DNA from 4 places in the Streptomyces sp. NPDC001822 genome. Region 1 is predicted to be linked to each of the others. Evidence: riboswitches for the same ligand, from Rfam matches in the RefSeq annotation. Region 1 holds a riboswitch; each other region holds the start of a gene.

The links. A riboswitch is a leader RNA that binds a small molecule or an ion and turns the genes downstream of it on or off. The one in region 1 is predicted to bind cyclic di-AMP.
Region 2: it holds a riboswitch for cyclic di-AMP, as region 1 does, so the genes downstream of both, ACFYY2_RS06350 (NlpC/P60 family protein) here and ACFYY2_RS26665 (M23 family metallopeptidase) in region 1, are expected to answer to the same signal.
Region 3: it holds a riboswitch for cyclic di-AMP, as region 1 does, so the genes downstream of both, ACFYY2_RS30950 (transglycosylase SLT domain-containing protein) here and ACFYY2_RS26665 (M23 family metallopeptidase) in region 1, are expected to answer to the same signal.
Region 4: it holds a riboswitch for cyclic di-AMP, as region 1 does, so the genes downstream of both, ACFYY2_RS29905 (C40 family peptidase) here and ACFYY2_RS26665 (M23 family metallopeptidase) in region 1, are expected to answer to the same signal.

Annotation. Positions count from the first base shown of each region.
Region 1 covers NZ_JBIATW010000013.1:113,340-116,612, forward strand. Annotated here, with positions in the region: gene ACFYY2_RS26660 (M16 family metallopeptidase) at 1-1,369, shown strand, start outside; cyclic di-AMP (ydaO/yuaA leader) riboswitch at 1,559-1,728, shown strand; gene ACFYY2_RS26665 (M23 family metallopeptidase) at 1,741-2,496, shown strand; gene ACFYY2_RS26670 (GntR family transcriptional regulator) at 2,721-3,273, shown strand, end outside.
Region 2 covers NZ_JBIATW010000002.1:432,780-436,052, reverse strand. Annotated here, with positions in the region: gene pcrA (DNA helicase PcrA) at 1-853, opposite strand, end outside; cyclic di-AMP (ydaO/yuaA leader) riboswitch at 1,110-1,268, shown strand; gene ACFYY2_RS06350 (NlpC/P60 family protein) at 1,267-2,421, shown strand; gene ACFYY2_RS06345 (hypothetical protein) at 2,529-2,882, opposite strand; gene ACFYY2_RS06340 (NlpC/P60 family protein) at 3,240-3,273, shown strand, end outside.
Region 3 covers NZ_JBIATW010000018.1:112,213-115,485, forward strand. Annotated here, with positions in the region: gene ACFYY2_RS30940 (SIS domain-containing protein) at 1-81, shown strand, start outside; gene ACFYY2_RS30945 (hypothetical protein) at 152-769, opposite strand; gene ACFYY2_RS30950 (transglycosylase SLT domain-containing protein) at 1,018-1,869, opposite strand; cyclic di-AMP (ydaO/yuaA leader) riboswitch at 1,874-2,058, opposite strand; gene ACFYY2_RS30955 (hypothetical protein) at 2,415-2,645, shown strand; gene ACFYY2_RS30960 (TetR/AcrR family transcriptional regulator) at 2,824-3,273, opposite strand, start outside.
Region 4 covers NZ_JBIATW010000017.1:41,223-44,495, forward strand. Annotated here, with positions in the region: gene ACFYY2_RS29890 (helix-turn-helix domain-containing protein) at 1-439, opposite strand, end outside; gene ACFYY2_RS29895 (ATP-binding protein) at 672-1,103, shown strand; partial or broken gene ACFYY2_RS29900 (LysE family translocator) at 1,270-1,389, shown strand; gene ACFYY2_RS29905 (C40 family peptidase) at 1,528-1,998, opposite strand; cyclic di-AMP (ydaO/yuaA leader) riboswitch at 2,002-2,174, opposite strand; gene ACFYY2_RS29910 (hypothetical protein) at 2,539-2,847, opposite strand; gene ACFYY2_RS29915 (ATP-dependent Clp protease proteolytic subunit) at 2,855-3,273, opposite strand, start outside.

The sequences.
Region 1 (3,273 bases):
GCAGCCGACCGCCGGCGAGGCCAGGCCCTGGGCCTTCCCCGCGCCCGAGCGGGGTGCCCTGCCCAACGGCCTGACCGTCCTGCGCTGCCACCGCCCCGGCCAGCAGGTCGTCGCCGTGGAGATCTTCCTCGACGCGCCGCTGGACGCGGAGCCCGAGGGCCTCGACGGTGTGGCCACGATCATGGCCCGCGCGCTGTCCGAAGGCACGGACAAGCGCTCCGCGGAGGAGTTCGCGGCCGAGCTGGAGCGCTGCGGCGCCACCCTGGACGCCCACGCCGACCACCCGGGTCTCCGCGTCTCCCTGGAGGTGCCGGTCTCCCGGCTCGCCAAGGCGCTCGGCCTGGTCGCCGAGGCGCTGAGGGCCCCGGCCTTCGCGGAGAGCGAGATCGAGCGCCTGGTGGGCAACCGGCTCGACGAGATCCCCCACGAGCAGGCCAACCCCGCCCGGCGGGCGGCGAAGCAGCTCTCCAAGGAGCTCTTCCCGGCGACCGCCCGGATGTCGCGTCCGCGCCAGGGGACGGAGGAGACGGTGCGGCGCATCGACGCCGCGGCCGTCCGCGCCTTCTACGACGCGCACGTCCGTCCCTCCACCGCGACCGCGGTCGTCGTCGGCGACCTCACCGGCATCGATCTGGACGAACTGCTCGCCGACACCGTCGGCGACTGGTCGGGGGACACGGTCCAGGCACGCCCGGTGCCCCCGATCACCGCCGACGACACCGGCCGTGTGGTCATCGTGGACCGACCCGGGGCCGTGCAGACCCAGCTCCTCATCGGGCGGATCGGCGCCGACCGGCACGACAGCGTGTGGCCCGCCCAGGTCCTCGGCACGTACTGCCTGGGGGGCACCCTGACCTCCCGGCTGGACCGCGTGCTGCGCGAGGAGAAGGGCTACACCTACGGTGTCCGGGCCTTCGGCCAGGTGCTGCGTTCGACGGCCCCCGGTTCGTCCTCCGGCTCCACCGGTGCGGCGATGCTCGCCATCAGCGGCTCCGTGGACACGGAGTCGACCGGGCCGGCGCTCGACGACCTGTGGAAGGTCCTGCGCACCCTGGCGGCCGAGGGGCTCACCGACGCTGAGCGTGAGACCGCCGTGCAGAACCTCGTCGGCGTGGCCCCGCTGAAGTACGAGACGGCGGCCTCTGTCGCGGGAACCCTGGCCGACCAGCTGGAGCAGCACCTCCCGGACGACTACCAGGCCACGCTGTACGCGCGCCTGGCCGAGACGGGCACGGTCGAGGCCACCGCCGCGGTGGTCAACGCCTTCCCGGTCGACCGTCTGGTCACCGTGCTGGTCGGTGACGCCGCGCAGATCGCGGACCCGGTACGGGAGCTGGGCATCGGCGAGGTGACGGTCGTCAGCGGCTGACGGTCCGGCACATTCGGGACTCCGGCGGGCACTCCGCCGGGGTCCTGTCTTTTGTCTGATTTATCAAGAGAAGTGCGCGTTCATCCTGTGGGATGTCCGACAAAAGATGCTTTCCGTTTGGTGCGGGCGAGGGGCCCGTCCTAGCGTCGGCTCGGCTGTCCGCCGGACACGAGCCGCGACCGCGGCTCCGGACAGCCATCGCCGAGTCCCCGTCAGGCGCGAGCCTGGGGAGCCGGGGACCCATGAAGTCCCTGGGGTGAATCGGATCCCTGCGTCTCGCACGAGACGAGAGGGGCCCGTAGGAGACCTTCCTGCTCCGAACCCGTCAGCTAACCCGGTAGGCGAGAAGGAAGGAAAGGACCAGCCACTTCATGGCGTTCATCCGTGCCGCCGGGAAGCACCGTGCCCCGAGCCGCCTGACGCGCAGGGGCGCCCGGGTCGCCGGCATCGCCGCCCTCGCCACCACCGGTGTCATCGGCGCCACAGCCTCCCCGGCGCTCGCCGCGGACTCCGAGGTCACCGCAAGCACCGGCCTGGCCCAGGCGGTCGCCCTCGACACGAGCCTCGCCGCACAGATCGAGGCCCAGGCGGAGGCGCAGCAGCACCAGGCCGACGTCGCCGCGGCGAAGGCCGAGGCCAAGCGCAAGGCGGAGGCCCGCGCCAAGGAGGTCCGCGAGGAGAAGGCGCGTGCCGCACGCGCCGCCGAGCGCGCCCGTCTCAACGCCTTCCACCTCCCGGTCGCCGGTTCGCACGTCACCACCGGTTACAAGTCCGGCGGCGCGCTCTGGTCCTCGGGCACCCATTCCGGCGTGGACTTCCAGGCCGCGTCCGGCACCCCCGTCGTCGCCGTCGGTGCCGGCACGGTCGTCGAGGCGGGCTGGGGCGGTGCCTACGGCAACAACATCGTGCTCAGGATGAAGGACGGCACGTACACCCAGTACGGCCACCTCTCCTCGATCGGCGTCTCGGTCGGCCAGAGCGTCGGCTCGGGGCAGCGGATCGGCCTCTCCGGCTCGACCGGCAACTCCACCGGACCGCACCTGCACTTCGAGGCCCGCACCACCCCCGAGTACGGCTCGGACATGGACCCCGTCGCCTATCTCCGCGCCCACGGCGTCCAGGTCTGACCCCGGGCTCGCCCGCACCGCTCCGACGAAGGCCTCGGCACGCGCCGGGGCCTTCGTCGTACCCCGGGTTGCCGCGGTGTCTCCGGGCCGCGCAGAACTGACTTCCAGCCAAAAGATATCCATGGATTCCACCCCGCCGTCGGAAATTCCGTCCGGTTGCAATAGAGTCACGGAACAGGCGTCGATCGGCCGCGTTTCGCGGGGATTAAGGCGGAGGTTCGGACATGCGCATTCCCGCGCAGTCGGTATGCACGGCGATCCGTGACGACATCGTCTCCGGTGTCTTCGAGCGCGGCGGCCGCCTCACCGAGGAGGTGCTCGCGCGACGCTACGGCGTCTCCCGCGTCCCGGTGCGCGAGGCGCTCCGCACCCTGGAGTCCGAGGGCTTCGTCGTCACCCGCCGGCACGCCGGTGCCTGTGTCGCCGAACCCACGGAGCAGGAGGCGGCCGACCTCCTGGAGATCCGGATGCTGCTGGAGCCGCTGGGCGCCGCGCGCGCGGCGCAGCGCCGCACCGACGCGCACCTCAAAGTGCTCCGGGGCCTGGTCAGGCTGGGTCAGGAGAGGGTGCGGCGAGGTGAGGGGGAGGACCTGCGCTCGCTCGGCGGCTGGTTCCACGAGACGCTCGCCCAGGCGTCGGGCAGCCCGGCCCTGATCGCGCTGCTCACGCAGCTGCGGCACAAGATCGCCTGGATGTACTCCGTGGAGCAGCCGGCCAGGCCCGCGGAATCCTGGGCCGAGCACGGAGCCCTCGTGGACGCCGTGGCGCGCGGGGACG
Region 2 (3,273 bases), on a different contig from region 1:
CCTGGTACTCGTCGACCATGACGTGGCGGAAGCGCCGGCGGTAGTGCTCGGCGACGTCGGGGAACGCCTGGAGCAGGTGCACCGTCGTCATGATGATGTCGTCGAAGTCCAGGGCGTTGGCCTCGCGCAGCCGCGCCTGGTAGAGCGCGTAGGCCTGGGCCAGCGTCTTCTCGAAACCGTCGGTCGCTTGACCTGCGAAGGTCTCCTCGTCGATCAGCTCGTTCTTGAGGTTCGAGACCTTCGCCGTGAACGACTTCGGCGGGTAGCGCTTCGGGTCGAGGTCGAGATCACGGCAGACCAGCGCCATGAGCCGCTTGGAGTCGGCGGCGTCGTAGATCGAGAACGACGAGGTGAAGCCGAGGAGCTTGGACTCGCGGCGCAGGATCCGCACGCAGGCGCTGTGGAAGGTCATGACCCACATGGCGTTCGCGCGCGGGCCGACGAGGTCCTCGACGCGCTCCTTCATCTCGCCCGCGGCCTTGTTCGTGAAGGTGATCGCGAGGATCTGGCCCGGGTGCACCCCGCGCTCGGCGAGCAGGTGCGCGATGCGGTGCGTGAGCACCCTGGTCTTGCCGGAACCGGCTCCGGCGACGATGAGCAGCGGGGACCCGGCGTGCACGACGGCGGCACGCTGTTCGGTGTTCAGCCCGTCGAGCAGCGCCGCGGAGTCGACGACGGGACGCGGGGCACCGTCGCGGTAGTACGCGTCACGGGGCGGCGGCGGGCTGTCGAAGACGTCCTGGAACAGGCCCTCCGGCACCGCCTCGGGCGCGTGCTCCTCGGGGGGCGGCGGGGGGCCTTCCTCAGCGTTCTGGAGGCCGGTCAGGAAACTGTCGTCAAAGAGGCTGCTCATCGCTTCACGAGTCTAGGCGGCCGCACCGACAGCCCGGGCCGGATCGGCCGCACGGACCCCCACTGTGCGCTCACCGGCACGGTTCGCCCACGGTGCGTGAGTTCCGGAGGGCTGTACCGGCCCGACGGACCGGCTGCCGCAGAAGGTCACGGAAATGTATCGGGCATATCGGCCATCAACCTTCACAGGAGCACCACGGGTTGGTTAGCGTGCTCCGACGGGTGTCCCGAACCCACTTCAGGCGAACCACGCCGCACGGGCACCCCCGCCGAATCCGTGCTCCGCGAGGTGCCCGGAACCGGGGACCCACACGCATCACCGGGGTGAATCGGCCCGTCTCCACCGGGCCGTAGGGCAGCCTTCCGTTCCGCCCGAACCCGACAGCTAACCCGGTAGGCGGTCCACGGAAGGAGATGCCGGCCTTGGCGTCGCATCGCAAGCCGCGCACCCGGGTGCGCACGACCACCCCTGCCGTCGGTCTCACGACCGCGGCGCTCGCCTCCGTCACCCTGCTCTCCACCCAGAGCGCGACGGCGGCCCCGGCGGAGCCCAAGCCCAGCATCGAGGAAGTACAGAAGAAGGTAGACGCCCTCTACCGGCAGGCCGGTACCGCGACGCAGGAATACAACCGGGCGAAGTCCGCGTCCGCCGAGCAGCGCTCCAAGGTGGACGCGCTCCTGGAGGCGGCGGCCCAGCGGGCCGACAAGCTGAACGAGACGCGCCGCGAGCTGGGCAGTTACGCCGCCGCCCAGTACCGCAGCGGCGCGATCGCCCCGACGGCGACGTTCTTCCTGGCGGACGACCCGCAGTCGTACTTCGACCAGGACCAGCTGATGGCCCGGATGACCAGCCAGCAGCAGAAGACGGTCAACGAGTTCCGCACGCAGCAGAAGGAAGCCGCGACGAAGCGCGTCGAGGCGACCAAGAGCCTGGAGAAGCTGACCGAGTCGCAGGCCTCGCTGCGCACGAGCAAGCAGCAGGTGCAGACGAAGCTCACCGAGGCGCGCTCGCTGCTGTCGAAGCTGACCGCCGAGGAGAAGGCGCGGCTCGCCGAGCTGGAACGCAAGAAGGAGGCGGAGGCCAAGCGCAAGGCCGAGGACCTGGCCCGGAAGCAGGCCGCCGCCGACAAGGCGGAGTCCGAGCGCGCCAAGGAGGGGACCGCGGGGCAGGGCACCACGACCGGCTCGGGCTCCGGCACCGGCTCGGACAGCGGCTACGCCTCGAAGGCCGAGAAGGTCCTGGCCTTCGCTCGCGCCCAGATCGGCAAGCCGTACGTCTGGGGGGCGACGGGCCCGTCCTCGTACGACTGCTCCGGGCTCACCCAGGCAGCCTGGAAGGCGGCCGGGGTGAATCTGCCCCGCACGACGTGGGACCAGGTCGAGGTGGGCACCCGGGTGGCGACGGCGAACCTGAAACCCGGTGACCTGGTGTTCTTCTACGACGACATCAGCCACGTCGGCATCTACAAGGGCGACGGCATGATGATCCACGCGCCCAAGCCGGGTGCGAACGTCCGCGAGGAGTCGATCTACTACATGCCGATCTACGGAAGCGTGCGCCCGGCCTGAGACCCGCTCCCTCCGGGAGCGCGGCGGGCGCACGGCTCACGGAGGCCCCACACGCGCGAGGGGCCCGGGGGAGATCCCCGGGCCCCTCCTCCGTCCGCGCGGGCCGCTCAGGTCCAGAGCGTGGCGATGAAGATGTTGGCGACGGTGAGCCCGCCGACCGCGGCGAAGGCGCCCTTGCCGGCCTTCTCGTCGTCGCGCTTCACGTAGACCAGCGCGAGGATCACGACGAGGATCAGGAGCTTGATCCCGATCTTGACGTTGTTCACGTGCTGGTCGTCGGCCTGGTTCAGCCCGACGAGGGCGATACCGGTGACGAGCATGGTGAGCGCGCCGTGCAGCATGGCGGGGACGAAACGGGCCGTGCCCGCGCCCATGGCCTTCATCTGGGTGAGGAATCCGCCCAGCAGGGAGGCGATCCCGATGATGTGCAAGGCCACGAAGACATTGATGAGTACGTCCATGGCCGCAGCCTAGCCGCGGCCATATCAGCACTCTTCGGCCAGGTATGACTTAACGATGAGTTGGCGCGAGGACTGCGCGAATTGCCGGACTCCGCTTGAATTTCCCGGTCATCCCATGGAAACGAAACTGCATCTGAGGGCAATAGCTGTCATTACGCCTCTTCCCCGTGCCCCGGGTTTAGCGTCACGTCCCAGGTGACCGATTCGTTACCGCCGCCCCCGTACCGGGCGGCACCCCGGTCGCCCCGCCAGGAAATCCGGCGGCGGGCCACTCCCCCTGTGGTGGCCCGCCGCCGGACCCGGGCGGGCCCGCCGGTTTCCCCGGCGGGCAGTCGAACGGAAGGACGCACCACCCCCGTGGCCGCCCATCGCACCGCCGCTCACCGCAAGC
Region 3 (3,273 bases), on a different contig from region 1:
GCGACGGCGCGTGGCCTCGACCCGGACCTGCCGCGCCATCTGACCCGGTCGGTGGTGCTCGACGGGACGGAGCGGGCCTGACCCCGCGTCACGGCACAGCGCGCACCAGGCTCGTACAAAGCCCGGTGCGCGGCCGTGGGCGAAGCCCCGGTCAGCCCTCTTCGAAGTGGGCGTCCAGCGCGGCGTCCAGTTCCGCGGTCCACTCCTTGAGGCGGCCCCGGGCATCGGCCTCGACCTCGGCGTTGAACCACCGGCGGCTCGACAGGTGGACCGTGACGGTGAACCGGCGCCCGAAGCGGCCGGTCGTGACCTCGACCGCACCGATCTCGGACCAGTCGAATTCCGCCTCCTGGTCGTCCAGCCGGAAGCGGACACCCTCGGCGTCCACCCTGATGGATCCACGCCGGTCGCTGACCTCGAAGACAGGGCCGCCGCCGGTCGCGCCCGGCTCGTCCGCGCCCGCTGCGCCGGTGACGGCGGCAGCGCCCTCGTCGTCGGTGACCGCCTCGCCGCCTCGCACCGCGTCGTCGGAAGTCCGGGGACCGTCCGCCCGGTCGCCGGCCGGCTGCGCGACCACCGCGTCCTGGACGTCGGCCGCGTCCCGGGCGTCCGGTTCGTCGGACCTGCGGGCATCCTCCGGTGCCGCGTCGGCCGTCTCCGCATCCGCCTCCGCCCGCGCGGGGGCAGGGGCCGTCAGGCCTGGGATGTACGCCGGGTCTGTCCCCGCGGCGAACTCGGGCTTGGTGTTGGAATCTATGCGCTGCTCCACGGCGGGCAGTATGGACGACGAACCTGTACGAGACCAGTCGGCCGCGGCCGGACACCCGTGCCGGATCACCCGCGTGGGGTGAGTGCCACGCCACCCGCCGCACCATCCGCCCCGCGCCCCTGGTCCCCGCCCCGCCCGGCGCCGTGCACGAAGAAAGGGTGGTACGGGTTCCGCCGAACCCGTACCACCCTCTGTTCCTGCCCCTGCCTCACACGCCGGGTGCGGGAGGGTCATTCGTCACCGGAGGCTCAGTAGGCACCGAAGACGTTGTCGATCGAGCCGTACCGGTCGGCGGCGTAGTTGCACGCGGCCGTGATGTTGGCGACCGGGTCGTAGCTGTCCAGCGACGTGCCGGGCACGTGGTAGGCCCGGAAGGTCGGGTCGATGACCTGCAGCAGACCCTTGGACGGGATGCCCGCAGCGGCGTTCGAGTCCCAGTTGTTGATGGCCATCGGGTTGCCGGACGACTCACGCATGATGTTGCGGTGGATGCCCTCGTAGGTGCCGGGGATGCCGTGCTCGGCCATGACGGCCAGCGACTCCTTGATCCAGCCGTCGAGGTCGTTGGTGTACGCGGTCCGCTGAGCGGCGGGGGCCGCCTCGGCAGCGGGTGCGCCCTGTGCGGCGAGCTCGCTCCTGCGCTCCGAACGGTCCGCACGGTCGGAAGACCTGGATTCGGCCCTGGCGGGCTTGTGGGCCTTCGCCGGCTTGTCCGCGGCCTTCTTCCAGTGCTTGCCGCCGAGGGTCAGCTCAAGGCCGGGGTGAATGAGGTCGGGGTTCGCTCCGACGACCTTCTTGTTGTTCTCGTACAGAGCCTTCCAGCCGCCGTGGACCGAATGCTCGCGAGCGATCTTGGCAAGAGTGTCGCCGACGACGACGGAATAGTGCCTGGGCGTTGCGTGCTTTGCCGCAATTCCGTGTGCGGAAGCGGCAGTCGACGTCGCCGTCTTTTCAGCGGCGGCCGGCTGGGCCGGGGCCGCGAAGGCACCGGTGGCGCCGATCACGGGGAGTGCGAGAACGACTCCGCCCGTGGTCACGGCGATGACGCCGCGCTTCAGCGAACTGGTCCTGGAACGACGGTGGTTGGAAAAACCGGGCATGCTGAATTCCTCTCCGTCGCCTACGAAGTGAGCTGTCGGGTTCGAGCTGGAGATGCCCGGCCGCATGACATGCGACTTCACCCCGAGCCGTCCCGGATACCGGGCCGGCGCTTACTTGGGTCCCCCGCTCCTGCCGTACGAGAAGTGGTCGGGTAACCGGACGGCGGCAGGATTCGGCGTTCCATCCGGAATGAGGGTGACCGTAGGCGAGAAATAGCGAAAGGAACAAGCCCGGAGTAATGATCCAAATTCAATCGCAAGATCGAATTTCGGAAATTCCTGTAATCCATCGCACACGGCGCCTCCGGTTCTTCTTGGGACACAAGGGAACCGGCGAGGCCGTTCCGGCGTCCGGGGCGTTTGGGGTGACGCTGGTCACGGAGTCCGAAAAGGGCGTTTTGCTCCCTCTCGAAGGTCCCCAGGTCGCATGAAATGGTCTTTTATGGATTACGGGATCAATTCCAAATAAGGTGCCAAATCGGGCATAAGGCTCACTAGGGCTTCATTCAGGCATAGGGAGTGCGGTCCCGTGGAACCGATCCCGCATGACCTACACCCCTCAGTTCCCTAACCCGCGGATCACCGTGCTGCCCGTTCAGCCCGGCGACCCCCCGTTCCGCATCGTGGAGATCGACGGGGAGGTGATCGGAACCGCGACCGCAGTGACCGACGTGCTCATCGCCGCGGCCGAGGCCGGAATCCCCGTGCACGACCTGGACGACCCGGCGGCCGTCCGGTGGGTGGGGGGCGGCAAGCTCAGCTGGCGGCCGCACTGAGCGGCCGGGCGGACAGGGGCACCACTCCTCGCGCGAGACCGGCACGACGGGAAGGGCGCGGCACCCTGAGCCTCCGCCACGTACGCCGCCCGGGAGCCCCGCCAGGCACACGGTCCCGGCGGGGCGCTCCCTCGTCCTCTCGGGCGACAGCCGGCGCCTCGGGTGCGGGGCCGGGCCGTCACACCTCGCGCAGAGGTGCCCCCGGGGCCGTCGCCCGCAGCAGACCGAGCGTGCTGTCGAGCGCGGCTTCGAGGTGCGTGACCCGGCCGGTGGACATCAGGATGGTCACACCCCCCTGCACCGCGGCGAGCAGGGCTGCCGCCGTGCGATCGGCGTCCAGCCCTCCGTCCATCTCACCGCTGTCCTGCATGCGCCGGACACCGCGACGGAGAGCGGCCTGCCACTGGTCGAGCAGCCGGGCGGTGAGCGCTTGGGCGGCGGGGGTGCTGGGGCCCAGTTCGGTCATCAGCACGCCGAGCGGGCAGGTGACACCCTGCTGCTCGTAGCGGCGGAGGACGGCGTCCCGCCAGTCCTGCCAGGCCTGCCAGGTGCCCAGGTCGCCGAGGTGCGGCTCCTGGTCCTCCAGGACGAGCTCGGCCTCGCGCGCGGCGACCGCGAGCAGCAGTTC
Region 4 (3,273 bases), on a different contig from region 1:
GGGCCGCGGGGGGCAGGCCGTCCAGGGTGGAGCGGGTCACGGCCCGCGCGTAGTCGGCGGTCTGCAGGAGCCCCGGCACCACCGATGTCTCGAGCGTGCGCGCGGCATCGGCCTGTGACTCGAGACTGATGAAGTCGCGGTACTGCGGCGGGATGAGGCCACGGTAGGCGTGCCACCAGCCGTTCCCGCCGCCGCCGGCCGATCCGGCGAGCGTCTGGAGCAGGGAGCGCAACTGCCCGTCGTCCACGCCGTAGACGTCCAGTAACCGCGTCACGTCGTCGGGGGACACCCCGCTCGCGCCCGTCTCGATCCGGCTCACCTTCGACTGGTGCCAGCCCAGCATTCCCGCGGCTTCCCGGCTCGTGAGTCCGGATGTGTGACGCAGACCGCGCAGTTCTTCGCCGAGTTTGCGACGGCGTACGACCGGGCCGTTGCGCACGACGGCCTCCCTCCGTTGTACGGAGAGCCGGCCCCCGTTCGGGGGCGGCTCGGAAAGTGGCCAGTGTGGCGCCCGGTCACTGCTCGCGGGGCATGGTTCACCGGAATGGGCGACAGATATATGCATATCTTGGTGGATCGCAGTTACGGACGGCCTCGGGAGTGGCAGTCTGGCGCGAACCACAATCCGGACCGGTCGCGGACCGGTCGGGACGGGAAGGGACGGCGACGCCATGGCAGACCATCAGGAAGCAACCGTCACCTTGCCGAGCGACCCGGTCTCGGTGTCCGCGGCCCGGGCCCACGTCGCGCGGGTGCTCAGCGAGTGGGGCCTGGCCGAGGACAGTGACCTGGCCGACGCGGTCCGGCTGATCGTCTCGGAACTGACCACCAACGCCGTCCAGCACACGTTCGGTCTGTCACCCACGTTCACCGTCGCCCTACGGCTCGACCGGGACGAGGAGCTGTACCTGGGCGTGACGGACAGCCACCCCCGCTGGCCGCAGAAGCTGCCCGCGGCGGTCCGTCAGGACAACGGCCGGGGCATGGTGATCATCAGGTCCCTCGCCAAGGAATGCGGTGGGAGACTCAGCGTCAGCCCCACGCCCGACGGGGGGAAGACCGTGTCGATCGCCCTTCCCTGGGCCGTTCCGGCGCAGGCCTGACGCCGGGTCATGGTGGGCCGGGGCGGCCGAAACCGCTCCGCAGCAGTGCCGGCAGCGTGGCGGCGGTCGCCGTGTTCTCCGTGACTCGCGCCTGCCGCCACGGCGGCCGCACCCGTGGGCGGTTCGCAGTCCGTGACCGCCGGCTCCACGTCCGGGTGGGCGCGCCGGAACGCGGTCGGGGCTGCTCGTGCGCACCGCCCTGGCGGTGGCCGGGCTCGCCGCCGTGCTCGTGGCGATGCCCGTCCTCCTCCGCGCCGTCCAGCTGCTGGGCGGGGCGTACGTGCTTACCGCCCGCGCCATCGAGGGCGGCAGCGGCACGGCGCTCACCGCGCTGGGACTCGTGCTGGTGACCGGGCCCCTGCTGCACGGAACGAGGTGGGGAGCGGTGCCGGCGCGGAAGGCCGGCACCGGGCGGACGCAGGTGTCAGCGGACCCTCCCGTACCAGACGCTGTTCGACCAGATCTTCTCCAGCCGCACCACCGCCCCGGTCTTCGGCGAGTGCCAGATCCGGCCGCTGCCGGCGTAGATCCCCACGTGGTAGACGCTGCGTCCCGCGTGAAAGAAGACCAGGTCGCCGCGTTTCCGCTGCGACCTGGAGATATGGCGGGTCTTGTTGTACTGCTGCTGCGCCGTGCGGGGGAGCTTCTTGCCCGCTTTCCGATACGAGTAGAGCGTCAGCCCGGAACAGTCGAACCGGTGCGGGCCAGTGGCGCCGTATCTGTAGGGCGCGCCCTTCTTGGAGGCCGCGATGTCGAGAGCCCTCGTCGAACGGCTCGCGGCCTCGGCGTCGTCGACGACGCCCGGGGCCAGCATCGTGGTGCCTACAGCGAGAGTGAGAACCGAGGCCGTACCGACCCGGGCGAACAGAGACGGGACATGAACCTGCGCAGTCATGCGCAACCCTTCGTCAGCCGCCTGTGAAGGATGACCTGTCGGGTTCGGGCTGGCGAAGTTGCCCGGCCGCGCAAGGCGGCTTCACCCCGAGGACCGTCCGGATGTCCGGGCGGCCCGTTGTGCTCGGGTCCTCCACTCCTGCCGATCCACTTCTGTCGACCAGGCATCCGGACAGCGGCAGGACTCGGCGTCCGCCCGGACCGCCCCGCCGCGGCGGCGGGGGCTTGTCGTCCCAGGGATCTTTACGCACGCGCTGCCGGATTTCCTCGCTGAAGCTGCGATATGTGAGAGTCGTCACCACTGATCCGTTCGGGTGGACGGGGCGGATCCGGTGACCTCGCGGCCGTGCCGGACCAGCCCCGTACCAGCGATGGAACGACCGATTTCGTTCACTGTCCGCGCTGGGTGCGCAAGTTGGGCTGTCCCTCGGGAGGGGGACCTTCTACGCCGAACGAGCGAGGAAAACTCATCGGCTCGTCGGGCGTGTCGGGAAGGTCGCCGCAATGGAGTCCTCTGCGTGGGCGTCGGGCGCCCCGGTGTTCAGTGCGACGACGCCGGCGGTACGGCGACCCGTCCGGCCCGCCGCTCCCCGTCCAGCAGCCGTAACGCCCTGGCCAGCGTCTCCGCGTGGATCCGGGACTCGCCCCGCTCGTGCATCAGCGTGAGCGCGTCGCGCAGGGCGGCCGCCCGGGAGGCGAGCGCCTGCGCTGCCCGCAACGCTCCGTAGGTGTCGCCGCCGCGGGCGGGATTGATCCGGCCGAGCTGGTCGAGCGCTTCGAGGTAGCAGTCGATGAACTCCGCCTCGGCGCGGGTGAGTGCGGGCAGTGGCGGGAACTGGGGTGTGAGCATCGCTTGTTCACCTCGCGGGGTGCGGCGGCTGGGACGGAGTGCGGTTCTCCACGACGTGGTCCACCAGCCCGAACGCCAGGGCGGCCGGGGCGTCGAGAATGGTGTCCCGCTCGATGGCGGCGCTGATCTCCTGTGCGGATCGCCCTGTGTGGCGGGCCAGCATCGCCGTGAGCAGCTCGCGCTCGCGGGACGACTCGCGCGCCTGGATCTCCAGATCCGAGGGCTGTCCCCGCACCGGCTCCTCCAGAGCGGGTTGCTGAATGACTACCCGGGCCCCGGGCAGCGCATGTCGGTGGCCGGGGGAGCCGGCCGCCAGCAGCACCGCGGCACCGGCACCCGCTTGGCCGATGCAGAAGGTCTCCACCTCGCAGGCGAGGTAGCGCATGGTGTCGTAGACCGCCGTCATGGCGTGGAAGGTGCCGCCGG